One region of the Planococcus sp. ANT_H30 genome, then DNA from elsewhere that is predicted to be linked to it. Evidence: riboswitches for the same ligand, from Rfam matches in the RefSeq annotation. Region 1 holds a riboswitch; each other region holds the start of a gene.

What was found. A riboswitch is a leader RNA that binds a small molecule or an ion and turns the genes downstream of it on or off. The one in region 1 is predicted to bind lysine.
Region 2: it holds a riboswitch for lysine, as region 1 does, so the genes downstream of both, FQ085_RS07515 (aspartate kinase) here and dapA (4-hydroxy-tetrahydrodipicolinate synthase) in region 1, are expected to answer to the same signal.
Region 3: it holds a riboswitch for lysine, as region 1 does, so the genes downstream of both, FQ085_RS11900 (Na+/H+ antiporter NhaC family protein) here and dapA (4-hydroxy-tetrahydrodipicolinate synthase) in region 1, are expected to answer to the same signal.

Annotation. Positions count from the first base shown of each region.
Region 1 covers NZ_VOBJ01000001.1:1,125,202-1,131,550, reverse strand. The annotation lists gene FQ085_RS05330 (GGDEF domain-containing protein) at 1-86, shown strand, start outside; gene FQ085_RS05325 (STAS domain-containing protein) at 220-1,059, shown strand; gene dapA (4-hydroxy-tetrahydrodipicolinate synthase) at 1,108-1,998, opposite strand; lysine riboswitch at 2,126-2,304, opposite strand; gene FQ085_RS05315 (class I SAM-dependent methyltransferase) at 2,410-3,021, shown strand; gene ypfJ (KPN_02809 family neutral zinc metallopeptidase) at 3,079-3,924, shown strand; gene FQ085_RS05305 (TraB/GumN family protein) at 4,068-5,234, shown strand; gene FQ085_RS05300 (hypothetical protein) at 5,356-5,601, shown strand; gene FQ085_RS05295 (efflux RND transporter permease subunit) at 5,701-6,349, shown strand, end outside.
Region 2 covers NZ_VOBJ01000002.1:320,487-326,835, forward strand. The annotation lists gene sdhA (succinate dehydrogenase flavoprotein subunit) at 1-1,409, opposite strand, end outside; gene FQ085_RS07510 (succinate dehydrogenase cytochrome b558 subunit) at 1,455-2,069, opposite strand; gene FQ085_RS07515 (aspartate kinase) at 2,455-3,684, opposite strand; lysine riboswitch at 3,811-3,985, opposite strand; gene uvrC (excinuclease ABC subunit UvrC) at 4,033-5,829, opposite strand; gene trxA (thioredoxin) at 5,880-6,194, opposite strand.
Region 3 covers NZ_VOBJ01000005.1:78,374-84,722, forward strand. The annotation lists gene lipA (lipoyl synthase) at 1-652, opposite strand, end outside; gene FQ085_RS11890 (methionine/alanine import family NSS transporter small subunit) at 796-927, opposite strand; gene FQ085_RS11895 (sodium-dependent transporter) at 943-2,463, opposite strand; gene FQ085_RS11900 (Na+/H+ antiporter NhaC family protein) at 2,658-4,232, opposite strand; lysine riboswitch at 4,342-4,522, opposite strand; gene FQ085_RS11905 (bifunctional metallophosphatase/5'-nucleotidase) at 4,594-5,937, opposite strand; gene FQ085_RS11910 (sulfite exporter TauE/SafE family protein) at 5,950-6,349, opposite strand, start outside.

The DNA.
Region 1 (6,349 bases):
AAGTAGGAAGCTTGCTATCCAGAGCTGACAGTTTTCTGTACAAAGCAAAAGCTAATGGAAGAAATTGTGTCTTTGGCAATGAATAAAGAACTACCTTTAACATCCGTCTTTAAAAAACGGATGTTTATTTATTGGGAGAAATAGGGAACTGGACTCATTGCAACCATTCATTTAACAGCTATAATTAGCGTACAAAATATCTTTGCCTCTGGAGGACTTATGGAAAAAGAGAATCGGTTATTGGGGGAACGCGTGTCGGCAGATAGAGAATTGATCGCACAATTGATCCATGAAGAAGTCAGCGCGAATCTTCAGGCTGAGCAGTTGCAAATGACGAAAGCCTTCATTGAAGTTGTAAATAACATTCGAACTGATTTTGTGGATTTGATCGGACAATCCATTAGCAATAGTTACAATATTCAAGAGGTCTATGCGAAGATTCAACGATGGGGAGAAAAAACAGGTGATTTTTTTCTTGAAAACAATCGATCGCTAGAAGACGCACTTGCCGAAGTTTCTTTATTTCGAAAACACATCGGAACAGTCATCAAAACAGAAGCCCTTCACAAGAAGATTAACATTCAAATTCTTTTTGATAGTATGGAGACCTTTCATTCGTTACTGGATTATGCAGCTGTTTCCTATACAGAAGCCTACACAGTTTCATATCGACGAAAATTGAACTGCGCAAGAAAAGAATTTCTTGAACTTTCCTCACCCGTTGTCCCGGTCAGTGATCAGATTGCCGTTTTACCACTAGTGGGTAGCATTGAAATGGACCGAGCTCGCTATATACTGGAGAAAACCTTACTAGCAGCAAATCAACTAAAAATTACGGTATTGATTGTAGATTTGTCAGGTGTCGTGAGAGTCGACTCAATCGTTGCAGAACAAATTATTAAAATCATCCAGTCGCTAAAGCTCGTAGGTATACGCTCGGTTCTCACGGGAATCCGTCCAGAAATTGCAGCGATGCTTATTGGTATTGGAGTTGATTTAAAAGACATTGAAATTGGTGGCAGCCTGAAACGTGTCTTACATCAGATGAATGTCACTTAACTAAAAAAACGCTGAAGTTCCTAGACTTCAGCGTTTTTTTTTAGTTAGTCAATTTGTTACTGCTTCTGAATGCAGACTGGGTAAAGACTTGTGTAACGTCAGGGTTTCTTCGTCAGTCAGTGCAATCATTGGTAACCGAACGCCCCCAGTCGAAACACCTGTCATGTGCAGTGCTGCTTTGATTGGAGATGGATTTGGCGCAGCGAACAATGCTTTCATTGTTGGCAATAACCGTCTATGAATAGCTGCTGCTGTTTTCACATCACCTGTTTTAAAACTCGTAATCATGTCTTGCATATCGTTGCCGATAATATGTGCAGCAACCGAAACGATGCCCGCACCACCGATAGACAGCATCGGTAAAGTCAGACTGTCATCGCCGCTATAGACAGTAAAAGATTCAGCTGTGTGTTCAATAATTTCTGAAGCAGCATCCAAATCACCGCTCGCTTCTTTAATAGAAACGATATTGTTAATTTGAGACAAGCGGATGACGGTTTCTGGAAGCAAGTTAACGACGCTACGTCCTGGAATGTTATAGAGCATGACAGGTAGATGAGTCGACTCCGCAATGGCTTGGAAATGTTGGAACATGCCTTCTTGTGAAGGTTTATTGTAATAAGGCGTAACTAGCATAATGCCATCTACGCCGACTTTCTCTGCTTGTTGAGTCAAAGAAATCGATGCCCGCGTATTGTTCGAGCCGGTTCCTGCGATGACCGGAATCCGTCCGGCAACAGTGTTGACGGTAAACTCGAACAATTCTACTTTTTCCTCTATCGATAAAGTTGGCGATTCGCCTGTGGTTCCTGCGACGACAAGACCGTCAGATCCATTAGCAATCAAGTGCTCGATTAAGTTTTGCGTTGCCGGAAAATCAATTTCCTCGTATTGGTCGAATGGTGTTACCATTGCTGTAATTACTTGGCCGAAATTCATACAGAACACACCCTTTTCTAATTTTTTTCGAAGCTTAGAGGTGAGAGGCCAGTCAGGAACAAACAAAAAAGCAGCAACAGGAGGTCCTGTTGCTGCAGTAGAAACAATGTTTACCATTTGCTCCTGTGCATCAGATAGCCCTCCATATAGTTTCCTATATGACAGTCCTGCATTTATTAAATGCAGACCCAGCGCACGGAAATGTGAGATCTCCGCCACTTCGGCAAATCCCCCTTTCGGCAAACGTCAACGGATCTCATCATCCTCGTTTTGCGTACTAATGGTTTTTGCGCCTCTATCCTACTCTTGTAAAAACAAGAGCAAGAAATATTGAATTAGCTGTACTATAACAAATGTTTCTATTAATTGCAAGATGAAGAACGTAAAAAATTATAGCCGAGGAGAGATAGAATGAGTGAGCAAGCCTATGACCAACTGCTAGTGATTGCAACAACAGGAAACCAGCAAGGATTTAACGCCTCTTTGCATCATAATCGTTATGAGCCTACACCTTACGATTTACTCGACAAATTGTTTGAGCATTATAGCCTGTCTCCTGAAGATTGTATCGTTGATGTTGGTTGTGGAAAAGGGCGCTTGAATTTTTATGTGCATCATTTTTTTGGTGTAAAAAGTGTAGGCATCGAAATGAATCCGACATTTTACACAGAAGCCCTCGAAAATAAAAAACAGTACGCGAAAAAGCACAAAGGTGCAGAGTTTCACATTAACTTTTGTAATTGCTTAGCTCAGAAATACCCAGTTACAGCAGACGATACCGTATTCTATTTCTTTAACCCTTTTTCAGTGGCGATATTCATCGCATTTGTGAATAAAATTTTAGCTTCAGTCGAAAAATCTCCACGGACGGTAGACGTGATTTTGTTTTTTGCCTCTCAAGATTACAGTGATTATCTGGAAACTAACGGAGTTTTTCAGCTAATAGAAGAAATTCAATTGTCGGATTTCCATAAAGATCCGCGCGAACGATTTTTAATTTATCGATTGTCTAAAATGGATTAGAACTAGTGCTCTAAAGGGTATGTTTACAGTAAAACAATTGTGAAACGAGGGACCCCTATGGAATGGAAAGGTAGAAAAGCCAGTAGAAACGTTGAAGATAGGCGAGGGAAAGGTGGAGCGCTAGTAGCAGGAGGCGGCATCGGCGGTATTTTAATTGTGTTATTAGTGGCTTTTTTAGGAGGCGACCCAGGTGTCATTCTTGATCAATTGGGTGGATCCTCAGGAACGACTTCAAACCAGTCTTACGAATCAACTCCACAAGAAGAAGAATTGGCTGAATTTGTGTCAGTCGTTCTAGCGGATACGGAACAAGTTTGGACAGAAGTTTTTAAAGAAGAAGGCATGGAATATGTTGAGCCGACACTCGTTTTGTATAGTGGCAGCGTCGAGTCTGCCTGTGGAACAGCAGGCGCAGCCGTCGGACCCTTTTATTGTCCAGGCGATTACAAACTTTATATTGATTTGAGTTTTTACAATGACCTACAAACCCAATTTCAAGCACCCGGTGATTTTGCCATGGCGTATGTCGTGGCACACGAAGTTGGACACCACGTTCAAAATCTTCTTGGTGTTATGGAAGACGTGCAGCCACTTCGCAGCCAGCTTAGTGAAGAAGAATACAATAAAGTGCAAGTACGCTTGGAGTTGCAAGCGGATTATTTGTCAGGCGTCTGGGCCCACCATGCGCAAGGTATGGGCTATTTAGAAGAAGGTGACCTAGAAGAAGCATTGACAGCGGCAAGTGCGGTAGGGGATGACACCATTCAACAGCGGTCCCGTGGTTACGTTGTACCTGAGAGTTTTACACACGGTAGTTCCGAACAGCGCCAGCGATGGTTTAAAAAAGGCTTTCAAGCCGGTAATTTAAAAGAAGGCGACACGTTTAATGCAACTGATTTGTGATGGCACCTAAAGTGAAAATCACTTTTAGCATGCAAATAAAAGGGTGCAGCATTGATATTTTTGCTGATGTGATTCATTATATAAAATAGACAGTCTTTTCATTTCGTATGGAAAGAAATATAGCTCTGCGAAGGAAGTACAGCATGTTGGATGACAATATCACACGCCTAGAATACAACGGCAAAGAATTAATCCTAATCGGTACGGCACACGTTTCTAAAGCTAGTGCAGAGCAGGTGAAAGCCGTCATTGAAACCGAGCGACCGGATTCGGTATGCATCGAATTAGATGCGCAGCGCTATGAATCGGTAACTCAAGACAGCAAATGGAAAGAAACCGACATTTTCAAAGTGATCAAAGACAAAAAAGCAAGTTTGTTACTCATGAATTTGGCTATTTCCTCTTTTCAGAACCGTCTTGCAGATCAGTTTGGCATCAAACCTGGACAAGAAATGATTCAAGGGATTGCTTCTGCTAAAGAAACTGGCGCAGAATTGGTACTCGCTGACCGCAATATTCAAGTAACGTTTTCGCGCATTTGGGGCAATATCGGTTTTATGGGGAAAGCGCAATTGCTGACTTCCGTATTCTTTAGTATTTTCAGCAAAGAGACGATCTCAGAAGAAGATTTGGAAAAGATGAAGTCACAGGATACCCTCAACGCGGTAATGAATGATTTTACTCAATCTTTCCCTAAACTGAAAGAGCCGCTCATTGACGAACGAGACCAATATTTGGCGCAAAAAATTAAAGAAGCTCCTGGTCAAAAAATTGTCGCGGTTCTTGGTGCAGCGCATGTTCCAGGAATCATTAAAGAAGTCCACAACGAACACGATTTGGAAGAACTGTCAAAAGTTCCGGCCAAATCAAAGTGGCCGAAAGTTATCGGTTGGGCGATTCCCTTAGCATTGGTCGCTATGATTGCCATCACGTTTATGAATAACCCTGCGGCTGGTCTCGACCAAACGATTAGCTGGATCCTTTGGACCGCATGTCTTGGGGCAATAGGCGCTGCTGTAGCTTTCGGTCATCCATTAGCAATTCTCACTGCTTTTGTCGGGGGTCCGATCGGTGCACTACATCCATTGTTAGCGGCAGGCTGGTTTTCAGGACTTGCACAAGCCTATGTTCGTCGCCCGAACGTTGGGGATTTCCAAACCTTATCGAAGGACGTGTTTACGCTTAAAGGCTTTTGGGACAATAAAGTTACGCGTGTTCTACTAGTTGTGGTGTTAACAAATTTGGGTACGGCAGCAGGCAATGTAATTGGTGGATTAGACGTTATTCGTTTGTTTTTCCAAAACCTATAAGTAGATTTCCTACCGGACGGCGAAACTTTGCTGTCCGTTTTTTTGTTTTTCTATTGTTGCTGATAGTTTAAGAACGGGTATATATAACAAAAGACCATTAGAAATAAGGAGGCGCATGGAGATGAGCTTTTTTCTAGTAGGCATTTTACTGTGGTCGTTGGTCATTTTGTCCGTCGTGTTGGCAATAATTGGTTTCTGGAGGGGTTCATGGCAAGCGTTAGCCTGGAGCGGAATTGCTTTGCTTCCACCGATGCTACTTATTTATATGGGGGGAGATGGCGTTTGGTTCCAGTTTGGTATCTTGTTGCCGATCCTTTTGTTGGTTGCTGCTTTTTTGATGAAACAGCAAAAGACACCCAATTCGTAATCGGCTGGTAATTTCAGCCGATTTTTCTAAGCATGCCACTGGTAATTCCAAAGCCATAGTTATACAATTGTTATACAAAAATGCAGAGGAGACAGGCCAATGAAATATCTATTAGATCGAAGCAAGTTATTCATATTTTTAATTTTAATCTTATCGATCGTTGGGGCATATGTCTTTATCACATTACCGCAACGTGAGATTCCGGAAACCCCATCAAGCCTTGTTTTAATTTCAACAATTTTGCCAGGTGCAGGGCCTGAGGAAGTGGAAACGTCCATCACCAATCTGCTCGAGCGTGAAATCCAACAAGTAGATGGCATTGCATCGCTGCAATCCGTGTCTGCCAATTCTGCTTCCATCATTACATTGGAAATAGAAGATGGTGAGAATCCGGATGAGTTAATCAACAGCATCCAGCAACAAGTAGGAAATGCGACATCAGGATTTCCTGATAACGCATCAGAAACAACGGTGGAAAAACTAGATTTAACTTTCCCCTTAGTGTCGTACATGTTCTATGGGGATAAAGAAGAACTGAAAAGTATGGAAGATGCGTTAGCCACGCTTTCTGAAGAAGTAGAAGCCGTTTCAGGAGTTGCTGGAACAACGGTTATAGGATTAAACTCACAGCAAGTTCTAATTGAACTCAATAGTGAAGAACTAGCCGCTAATGGGCTTCAGCCATTTGAAGTACTTCAATCGCTTCAACAAGCAAATCAGCCATTGTCACTTGGTACACATGATAATG
Region 2 (6,349 bases), on a different contig from region 1:
TCATTATAGCGCACAACGGTTACGTTATCTGTCATCCACTCGCCTAATTCTTTGTGCAGAACGTAAGCGTTTTCTGTACCATTCAATGCCAAAATTTCTTCCCATTTGCGTTGCTCCTCAGCTTCATGCTGATCATAGATCACTGAAGGAAGGTCTTCCGCAAGAACCGCCAAGCCATTTACGTATTCAATAGCATTCGGTCCTGCGACCATACCACCATAAATCGCTGACAGCAAGGAGTTCGCACCTAAACGGTTACCCCCATGCTGAGAATAATCACATTCGCCTGCTGCTAAAACGCCCGGAATGCTTGTCATTTGATGATCATCTACCCATAGTCCGCCCATTGAGTAATGAACAGCTGGGAAAATTTTCATCGGTACTTTACGAGGATCATCACCTGTGAATTTCTCATAGATTTCGATGATTCCGCCCAACTTGATGTCAAGCTCTTTCGGGTCTTTATGAGAAAGATCCAAGTACACCATATTCTCGCCATTAATGCCGAGTTTTTGGTTGACACACACATCAAAAATTTCACGCGTTGCAATATCACGCGGTACTAGGTTTCCGTATGCTGGATACTTTTCTTCAAGGAAATACCAAGGCTTGCCGTCTTTGTAAGTCCAAATACGTCCACCTTCTCCACGAGCCGATTCTGACATTAAGCGCAGTTTATCGTCTCCTGGAATCGCTGTAGGGTGAATTTGGATAAATTCGCCGTTTGCGTAATAAGCTCCTTGTTGATAAACGATAGAAGCCGCTGAACCTGTATTAATAACAGAGTTCGTCGATTTCCCAAAAATAATTCCCGGTCCGCCAGTTGCCATAATAACAGCATCCGCACGGAACGATTTAATTTCCATGGTCGTCATGTTTTGAGCTGTGATCCCTTTACCAACGCCTTGCTCATCAAGAACAAGACCGAGGAATTCCCAACCTTCATATTTCGTGATCAGTCCAGCCACTTCATAGCGACGAACTTGCTCATCTAGTGCATATAATAGTTGTTGACCCGTTGTAGCACCAGCAAACGCTGTTCTGTGGTACATTGTTCCACCAAAACGACGGAAGTCCAATAGACCTTCTGGCGTACGGTTAAACATAACGCCCATCCGATCGAACATCCGAATAATTCCAGGTGCCGCATCTGCCATTGCTTTCACGGGACGCTGGTTCGCTAGGAAGTCTCCACCGTAAACGGTATCATCAAAGTGGATGTCTGGAGAATCCCCTTCACCTTTTGTATTAACCGCTCCGTTGATCCCGCCTTGTGCACATACTGAGTGGGACCGCTTAACTGGAACGATTGAGAATAAATCAGCGGGAGAGCCTGCTTCTGCAACTTTAATTGCTGCCATTAAGCCAGCAAGGCCACCACCGACGATTGTAATTTTGCCCTTCGCCATGTTAGTATTCACTCCTCTTTTAGTTCACCAATGATTGAAACATTCTTAAACGAATGCAAACAATGCTCTGATACCAATAACCGATAACACAATAAATACTAGAAGTGTGAAATAAGTTGCGTTTTTTTGTGCTGCTGCAGATTGTGTAATTCCCCAAGTAACAAGGAACGACCAAAGTCCATTTGCAAAGTGGAAAGTTGCTGCCACTACACCAACAATGTAGAATGCCATCATCCAAGGATTGTCTAAGATGTTTGCCATCATGTTAAAGTCAGCTTCAGCAGCTGCTCCGATTGCAACTTGGAATCTTGTTTCAAAGATGTGCCAAGCGATAAAGACTACTAGGAAGACTCCTGTATAGCGCTGTGCAACAAACAACATATTGCGCATATAGCTATAATGCCCAGGATTGTTCTTCGCAGTAAACGCTATGTATAGGCCGTAGAACGCATGATACAAAATCGGCAGGTAAATGACAAAGATCTCCAGGAAAATGACGAATGGAAGATGTGCCAAAAAGTAAGATGCCTTGTTGAATGCCTCTTCCCCCTGTGTAGCAAAATGGTTGACAATTAGGTGCTGCGTTAAGAATATACCGATAGGAATAATTCCCAACAATGAGTGCAGCCTACGCATAAAAAATTCACGATTGTTATCCAAAATTTTACCCCCCTCAAAACATTAATTGGTAGCGTCCAAGACAGACGTTTCGTATGACTGTACCTGAAGCCACGCACCATCATGATACAATAATATGACATATTTATTGTACTCCCCCCCTCAAGGAGCGTCAAGGCAACATAACTCCTTTAAACCGATAGCGCTTATGGATTTCGCAGGCGATTACCTTCTATCTAGAGGAAATGTATCGAAATAGAATCGATTTAACAGCATTCCGGAAAAAAGCGATTCTCTAATTGAGAATCGCTCCTTCCGACTATTCTAGTACAAACCACTGTGTAGACATCATTACTATATTAGCATTGAGAATTTGAACATTTTGTGAATTTTTTCACTAGCTTTTATCACATAAAGAATTCATTATTTATGAGTGGACTTCTACCGCAGCCAATCCGTACGCTGCATGTAAAGCATTCGCTGATTTGTTCATATCTACTTCTGGTACAACGACTGAAATTTTTATTTCAGAGGTACTAACCATCTTCACCGGAACTTCTTCGCTTCTTAAAATATCGAACATCCGAGCTGCGACTCCAGGATTCGATACCATCCCTGAACCTACAATCGACACTTTCGATAAGCCGACTTCTACATTCAGTGTCAGAAAACCAATGGCATCTTGTGCTTCCGTTAAAACTCGGCGTGTTTCTTCAAGGCTTTCCTGGCTAATAGAAAAAGAGACAGACGGTGGAAATTCATCACTGATGCTTTGAACAATAATATCCACATCAATGTGATTTTCAGCAAGCTTTGTAAAAATAGTAGCAAGAGATCCGTTGAATGGCTTTTTGTAACTCACAGTTACGCGCGCTATTCCTGGTTCGAATGCCACACCTCTAACGATTAAATTTTTCTCCACAGTGATCACCTCTTGTATGATTGTGCCAGGCTCGTCTGAATAACTTGCTCTGACAGATAATGGGACGTTATTGTTTTTTGCGAATTCGACCGCTCTCGGATGTAGTACGCCCGCTCCGAGATTAGCAAGTTCCAACATTTCATCATAAGAAATTTGTTGTAACTTGCGTGCACCTGTTACATACCGTGGATCTGACGTATAGACACCGTTAACATCTGTATAAATCTCACATTTTTCCGCTTTTAGTGCTGCAGCAAGCGCAACGGCAGTCGTATCCGATCCACCGCGACCAAGGGTTGTAATATTACCAATTGTATCCACTCCTTGAAAACCGGCAACCACACAAAGATAACCATTTTCCAACACACGTTCAAGACGTTCTGTATTTATTTTAATGATGCGTGCATTACGTGGTACGGATTCTGTTTCAATTCCTGCCTGCCATCCAGTAAAAGATAGAGCTTCATGACCCAGTTTCTTGAAAGCCATCGCCAATAACGAAATCGTAATTTGCTCACCTGTTGCCAGTAACATATCCATTTCTCGCTTTGGCGGTTCCGCTGATATTTCTCCCGCTAATCCGAGCAACGTATCAGTTGTCTTACCCATCGCCGAAACAACAATGACTACGCGTTTGCCTGCTTGTTTTTCACGAATAGCTCGTTTGGCAACTCCGATAATTTTTTCTGGAGTCGCGACAGAAGTTCCTCCAAATTTCATGACGATCGTTTTCATTCCATCCACTCCCACATTTAGTATGTGGCCCTCAAAATGACTAGCGATCATGCCACTAGACACAAAAAAAGGTAGCTCCCCGCAACCGCGGGAAACTACCTCTTATCATGTACGAAAAAAACGTCCATGTGAGATAGCCCTCCAGAGATTGACTCTGACAGCTCTGCACTTGTTAAATGCAGAACCAGCATGCGTAATAGCAGTCATACGCACACTTCGGCGACCATCCCTTTCACCATCCTTCGTAGATTCTGCAAATCTCCAGATGCTTACTATTGACGTTCGCGCCTCTATCATCACTTTTCCAAGTGATTTACTTATTCTTACTTATTCTTCTACGATACCATGTTACGACTCGCTTGGCAATGTGCCTTGTTTAAAATGCTGTTCAATAGAGATTGCTAGCGCTTCTGGCATTCCTGCCTCTTGGATTTGTTCTACTGATGCTTCTTTGATTTTTTTAACAGAACCAAAATGTTTCAGTAGCTGTTGCTTACGTTTGGGGCCAACCCCTTCAAGCCCATCAAGTGCTGATTGAATTGAATTTTTTCCACGTAACTGACGGTGAAACGTAATAACAAAACGGTGGACTTCGTCTTGAATCCGTTGAAGCAAGTAAAAAGCTTCACTCGTCCGTTTTAGTGGCACAATTTCAGCAGGTGAACCATACAGCAATTGAGAAGTTTGGTGCTTAGCGTCTTTTGCTAGACCCGCAATTGGGATAGATAAACCGAGTTCATCTTCTAAAATTTCACGTGCCGACTCCATTTGTCCTTTTCCTCCATCAATAACAATCAGGTCAGGTAAAGGTAAACCGTCCTTCAATACACGTGAATAACGTCGACGGATAACTTCTCGCATCGCCGCGTAATCATCCGGCTTTGACGCATTCCGAGTCTTGTATTTGCGGTAGTCTTTTTTAGAAGGCTTGCCATCAATAAACGTAATCATTGCAGATACTGCATCAGCGCCTTGAATATGCGAGTTATCAAAAGCTTCGATGCGAAGAGGCACTTCAATATTCATCGCCTCACCCAAATCTGTACACGCGCCAATGGTTCGTTCTTCTTGTCGTTCTAACAATTGGAATTTTTCTTTAATGGCCACTTCCGCATTTTTCTTAGCAAGTGCCACCAGCTCTTTTTTCTTGCCTCGTTGTGGAACGAGTACACGAACGCCTAGCCATTCTTTTAACATATCCGGATCATCCGCTTCAGGAATTAAAATTTCACTCGGTTTCACATGGTTGGCTTTTTCATAAAATTGCCCGAGATACGTTAAAAATTCCTCTTCCGGATCGCGGTACAAGGGGAAAAGCGATACGTCTCGTTCAATTAGTTTGCCTTGTCGCACAAAAAAGACTTGCACACACATCCAGCCTTTATCAACAGCATACGCAAAAACGTCGCGATTGGTAAAATCATTCATCGCCATTTTTTGTTTTTCCATCACCGTTTCAATCATATTAATTTGATCACGGTATTCTTTTGCGCGTTCAAATTCCAGATTTTCTGCCGCTTCCGACATTTTTGCGACCAATTGCACTTTAACTTCACGGAATCCACCGTTTAAAAACTTTGTAATGCCATCAATCATCTCTTGATAGGTTTCTTTTTCAACCGGTTTAACACACGGTGCTAAACATTGACCTAAATGATAATACAGACATACTCGGTCAGGCATGGTATGACATTTCCGCAACGGGTACAAGCGGTCCAGTAGTTTTTTTGTTTCTGCTGCTGCGTAGGCGTTTGGATAAGGCCCAAAATATTTCCCTTTATCTTTTTTTACTTGTCTTGTCGTGATCAGCTTCGGATGACGCTCTCCTGTAATTTTTAAGTACGGGTAGCTTTTATCATCTTTTAGCATAATGTTATACTTCGGATCGTATTTTTTAATCAAGTTCAATTCGAGAATTAATGCTTCTTTATCAGAAGACGTAATAATATACTCAAAATCCTCTATTTCATTCACCAAACGTTGTGTTTTGGTATCATGACTTCCCGTAAAATAAGAACGCACACGATTTTTGAGAACTTTTGCCTTTCCTACATAAATTACCATATTCTGGCGATCTTTCATCAAATAACAGCCTGGTTGATCAGGCAATATTGCCAATTTGTGTCGAATCAATTCGTTTGCCATTTTATCACCCTATTAAAAAACCGGGTACCATCACTGGACCCGGTTAAGAATTATGCGTGTTTTTCAACCAATTCAGCTAATGCTTCTTTTGGTCGGAAACCAACTACTTTATCAACTGTTTCGCCGTCTTTCATCAATAACAAAGTTGGAATTGACATGATGCCATAGTTTCCAGCTGTTTCTTGGTTTTGATCCACATCAACTTTTACGATTTTAACTTTATCGCTCATTTCAGCGTCCAATTCTTCTAGCACAGGAGCAATCATTTTACATGGTCCGCACCAAGTTGCCCAAAAATCTACTAAAACGAGTCCTTCTGCTACTTCTTGTGAAAAGTTCTGATCTGTACCGTGTACAATTGCCATGAATAATTCCTCCTTATGATTAACCAAACTATATTCAAAGTATATCATGCGTTAAAAACACTAGCTATTTTTTTGCCTACTCCTCTATTACCCAGCAGATCAGTGGGCTAAACGAAAACAGATTGCTTCCGTCCTAACAGTTGCTTTCCTACAGC
Region 3 (6,349 bases), on a different contig from region 1:
TAATTTCTTCTTTTGTTTCCCCCAAGCCGATCATTAATGAGGATTTTGTTGGGATTTCCGGATGCATTTCTTTTGAACGTTTTAACAGTTCCAGTGATCGGTCGTACTTAGCACGCGCTCTAACTCTTGGCGTTAAACGGCGTACTGTTTCTATATTATGATTTAAAATATCCGGTTTTGCTTCCATTAGACGTTCCAGATTTTCATAGACTCCACCCATATCAGACGGCAAGACTTCAACAGTAGTAAATGGATTAGCACGTTTAATCGCGCGGATTGTTTCAGCAAAAACAGCTGAACCTCCATCTTTTAAATCGTCTCGTGCAACCGCTGTAATGACTGCATGTTTGAGATTCATCATTTTTACAGAGGCTGCCACACGTTCAGGTTCTTGAAGATCCAATTCATTCGGTAGTCCTGTTTTGACTGCACAAAAACGGCAGGCTCTTGTACAAACAGCACCTAAAATCATAAAGGTAGCGGTTCTGCGGGTTCCCCAACATTCGTGGATATTTGGACATTTCGCTTCTTCACAGACGGTATTGAGGTTATTTTCTCTCATCATCTTTTTTAAATCTGTATAGTTTTCATTGGTGTTGAGTTTGATCTTTAACCAATCGGGCTTTCTAAGATGCTCTTGTTTTGTTGACATGCACATCGTCCCCTGTCTATCTGATTTGTGAATGGAATCCTATTGTACTCCAAATGTATCATAAAGGTTTGTTCCTCACAAGTTCACGTCTCTCTCTAAAGACATGAAAAAGCCCAGAAACCAAAAGTTTCTGGGCTTGTAAATTATACGTTGTTTGCAGCATTTTTCGACTTGTTCTTTTTGCTGCTACTGACTGCATGAATGATGCTAGCAGCCAAGCCACCCCAAATAATGACCATGCCGATAATCATTACCACAATTGAACTTACAGTCATATGATACTCCTCCTTTTAATTGCGCTCGTCATATTCTCCCTGTTCTTTATGCCATTTTGCAAGAGAGAATAGAACTCCGAAAATGATTGCAGCGGAAGCAACTGCTACGCCTCCTGATAAGGTAAACATATCTGAGTACCCTTCGTAGTTTCCAGTTTCAGTATCAAACTCTTTCAGAATGTTTAGCTTGAGTAAACCGAACATCATATAACCTAAAACGATTGGTGTAATGATGCCGAGACTGAATTTCCACCAGCCACCCAAATGAATATCCGAGATTTCGTTAGCATGTGCTTTAAGTGTATCTGCTTTGCGGAACACCCAAACGACTAGCACCACTTCTACTAGTCCGATTGCTGCAACACCAAATTGGTTGATAAAGTAATCTGCAAGATCCAAGAAGAACAATCCGCCTTGTGTTGCAAAGAGAATTGAAATCAATGCTGCAAGTCCGCCTCCGAAAAGAACAGATTTTCTACGAGAAATACCGAACTTCTCAGAAAACCCAGCGACATAAGTTTCAGTAATTGACATCAAAGACGTCAATCCAGCGAGTGTTAACGACAAGAAGAACAATACGCCGAACAATCCGTTGAATCCTGGAAATTCATTGATAATTTGTGGGAATACCACAAATGCCAATCCAACACCGGCTGTTGCTACTTCACTTACTTCAACACCTTGTTGCGATGCCATAAACCCAAGAGCTGCGAAAACACCGATACCAGCTAATAATTCAAAGCTTGAGTTGGCAAAACCTGTGATAAAAGCGTTATTTGTAATGTCCGACTTTTTAGGAAGATAGCTTGAGTACGTAATCATAATGGCAAATGCGACAGATAAACTAAAGAATATATGTCCATAAGCTGCGACCCAAACCGACGGATCCATAATAGCGCTAAAATCTGGTTGGAAGAATGCTTCTAGTCCTACCAATGCCCCGTCCAGTGTAACTGCACGAATAACTACTGCCAAGAAAATGACGACTAAAGTTGGAATGAAAATCCGGTTAGCCACTTCAATTCCTTTTTTCACTCCTGCAAGCAAAATTCCGAGTGTAATGACCCAGACCAGCACTAGAGGAATAAATACGCCCCAAACAATTCCACCTGTTTGCCCTGGGCTAACTGTCAGTTGCAAAAATTCATTGAATAAGAAATCTTGTGTATCTGTGCCCCATGCCTGATTGATTGAAAATATAGTATAGCGCATTGCCCAAGCGATAATAACGGCATAGTACACAGATATAATGAAGGACACAAATACTGCCCACCAACCAAGCCATTCTAGTTTTTTACCACCCATTCTAAAGAATGATAATGGTGCAGAACCTCGGTACTTATGACCAATCGTAAATTCAAGGATTAAAATTGGTATACCGGCAGTTAATAATGCAAATAGATATGGTATGAAAAAGGCACCCCCACCATTTTCAAAGGCAACATACGGAAAACGCCAAATGTTACCTAAACCTACTGCAGAGCCGACAGCTGCCATGATAAAGCCGGCACGTGTACCCCATTGCGAACGTTCCATCACTCTTCCCCCTCTGTATTCCCATTCTATTTACATAAAAATAGGAATTTTGTTTGTTTTCAGATTATTAACTAATCTAAAAATAGTATACCGAGAGAGCGCTTTAATGTAAAGACGATTTCACAATATAATTTAAAAAAACTATTGCGGCAAAAGTAAAAAGGCAGAGAAATAGCTTCTCTGCCTTGATTTCATTATATATTTTGTTGTTTTTCAATAATAGTTGTTCGTTGTGACCAGACAACAAAGAGAACGGCTAACACGGCTAAGACTACGCCTAACGAAATCAATAGCGAACCAGTGAAACCTATGACAATGTACCCAATTGCAGCGATACCTGCAGCGGTTAACGCATACGGTATCTGAGTTAAGACATGGTCCATATGATTGCTTCCCGCTCCTGTCGAAGACAAGATCGTCGTATCGGAAATCGGTGAACAATGATCACCAAAAACCGCTCCTGCTAACACTGCTGATAACGCTGGCAATAATAAGGATGGGTCAGCCTCAATCATAATTGTACCGGCAATCGGTAATAAGATACCGAAAGACCCCCACGATGTTCCTGTAGAAAAAGCCATAACACCCGCTAACACAAACAGTAAAACGGGAAGAATAGCTGTCGGAACATTGCCTTCAGACACAACGCCTGCTAAATATGCACCCGTTTCAAGTAACCCGATCAAAGAAGTCAGCGACCAAGCAAAAATCAAGATTAGCACTGCACCCATCATTGATTTGATACCTGCCCAAATGCCTTTGCCAATCCAGCCCACATTAGCTGTTTCGTTCTTTTTCATTTGCATAACGTATAAGATAATGGACGTTAATGCGCCTAGCACACCACCTGTTAATAAGGAAGCTGGCACATCTGTATTTTCAAAAATCAACCAAATATCAAATACTTGATCTGCGTTCTGATAGCCCGTCCAAATCATTGCCCCTACTGTACCAACAATCAACAATAAAATTGGTAGTAATAAATCTCTAACATGTCCATGTGAATGAGTTGGAAAATCTTCTTTCATTTCACCTGGAATTGTTTTGTTAGGATCAAAAAGTTGTCCTTCCGTAATCGCAAGCACTTCATGTTTCTTCATTTCACCAAAATCAACATCACGAATAGCAACAAAAAAGACAATAGCTAGAGAAGCGACTACATAAAAGTTCATCGGTGCCATCCACAGGAAAGCTTCTAATGCGGAATATTCAACAAAAGTTTGTCCTGCTAAAATCGTCGCAATAATCCCAATAATTGCAGCTCCCCAACTTGATACGGGAGAAACGACACAAACAGGTGCAGCAGTCGAATCGATAAAGTACGCGAGCTTAGCGCGTGACACTTTATAACGATCAGTAATTGGACGTGCAACTTGTCCTACAGCTAAAGCATTGAAATAGTCATCGATGAAGATCACAATTCCAAGAACTACTGTTAGAACCTTCGCCCCTCTTCGCGACTTGATACGTGTGGAAGCCCATTCAGCGAAAGCATGGCTGCCTCCTGATAAACTAACGAATGCTGTAATAATGCCAAGCAACAACAAGAAAAGAATGATAAAGACGTTGTAAGCGTTGAAACCTTCATCCCAAAAAATAATCGTAAATGATGTTACAAGCTCTTGTAAGGCATCAAGTGGTGCAAACCATGTCAATATTACAGCTGCTGCTACAATACCGGTACCTAGCGACAATAGCACACGACGCGTTAAAAGTACCATAACGATTGCAATAATCGGCGGCAAAATCGAAAAAATCGTATTCTCCATAAAAACTCCTCCTAATTTTTGATGGGTTAAAAATGAGATAAAAAAAGCCGACCTCTCCAATTGGATAAAGTCAGCCTTCTACAATTCGTCTGTGCATTAGAACATCAAACAACCCTGTAGCTCCCCATTTAAGCTGTTGCTCAAATGACAGTGACATTCTTATTTAGAATGACCCCAATCCATCTTCTTAGACCTAGAAAATCGATTTCGGCAAAACTTCCTTTCAGATGCGTTCAACGCGGTCAAACTCGCGCATCTTACTGATCAGTCCTGCAGCCTCTACCCACCAATATATATTTCTTTATTAGCATAGCCCAAAATCACCATAAAATCAACTGCGTTTATATTCCGAATAGGCCTTCTACTTCAAGGCTTTGCTATGAAAATACTCGCTAAACACATCACGCAGAAACTCTGGCATAAAATATGTCTTAGCCGCTCTTTTCAAGCTTGGAAAAAAGTAGCCAAACGTTAACATGTCTAACGTAACCAATCGGTAAGTTTGATCGTGCACTGCTAGTTGCCCATTGATATAAAACCGGTGATTTATAATTTCCATATTCAAATGAATCATCTTGCCAAACACCGCGCCACGGAATCCCATTCCTTTTAACTCGAGCTGTGGCCATTCTGAGTTCAAAGACTGCAAATAAATCTCCTTTAACTCGGCTCCGCTTAGCTCGACAAGACAAGGGTTGATTGGATGAGGCAGCATTTGATGAAAGTTGTAGCGAGTCATCGCACCTTTTGCCATATCTTCCATAAATATTCCGGCATTAAATAACGCACAATCGGCTTCTGTAAATTCAATCAGCGCTTGTCCAAACAAAGTTGCCAGCTCTGAATCTTTAAACCACTCTGCTTTTAGCGTCTTGTCGCTATGAAAAACTAACTCGTTCATTTGTATTTTTCCCTGCTCGATTAGCCGTTCATCAAATCCTTCTTGTTCTTCGCGTAACCGAGACACTTCAACGAGTTGCGCAGTGGTTTTTTCAAATGCTTCTGCTACAGCAATATGACCAACGTAAACACCGAATTTTCCTGCAGCACCTAGCAAAGTGTCCCCTTGCCATTTGCCTTCATGAAAAACATGATGCGTATGTGCCCCCAAAATAATATTGATTTGTGGACAAAGATCCGCCAATAACTCGTCTTCTTTAATGCCAAGATGTGATAAGCAAATAATTAAATCCGTGTGTTCTTCAATTTCTTTTACTGCTTGAATAATAGATTCTTTGGCATCTGTAAGTCGCCAACCCAGTTTATGATAAAAAGGCGTAAACTCTGCGGTTGCACCCACTAATCCAATCCGTTTTCCGTTTGTTGTACGGATAATATGATAGGGCTTAGCCCATTGAGGTCGATTGCCACGCAAATCAAATAAATTTGACACCACCACTTTAAAATCGGCTTGAACATACAAATCAGCAAGCTCTTCTTTTGACAGTGTAATGCCTTCGTTATTGCCAATCGTCACAGCATCGTATTGCGCTTCGTTTAGTAATTGCACATTGCCTTTGCCTGCTGTGCCTTCTGTATAAGGATGCGAACGATCAACATGGTCACCAATATCTAAAATAAGACAGACGTCGCCTTCTTCTTCGTGCCATCTTTTTCGTTCAGCTAAAAACGATTTAATCTGTGGCCAATTTGTAAAATGGCTATGCAAATCATTTGTATGATAAATATGAATAGTTTCACTCATGAAAACACCTCTTTAAGAACTAAATATTCCTTCATAAATCGATCGCAACCCGAGAATCAAAAGGACAATACGCAAAATGGTCACCAGCATTTCCGAATTCAGGCGCTTGTTTAACTTCGCACCTATTTTCGCACCCATGTATGCACCTGGAACAACGGCTAGCGTATAAATCCATGGCACGTTTCCTAATGAGATATGGGTAACGGAGTTGACAAGTGCTGATAAAAACACCATAAACATAGACGTCCCAATGGCTACATGTGGTGGGAATAAGAACAATAAAATCATCGCAGGCACGATAATTGAGCCACCACCGATACCGAACAACCCTGAAGCCACTCCAACAAAAAAAGTTAATAACAAGGCAAACCAAATTGGATAACCATAAATATATTCTTTATTTTGATTGTCT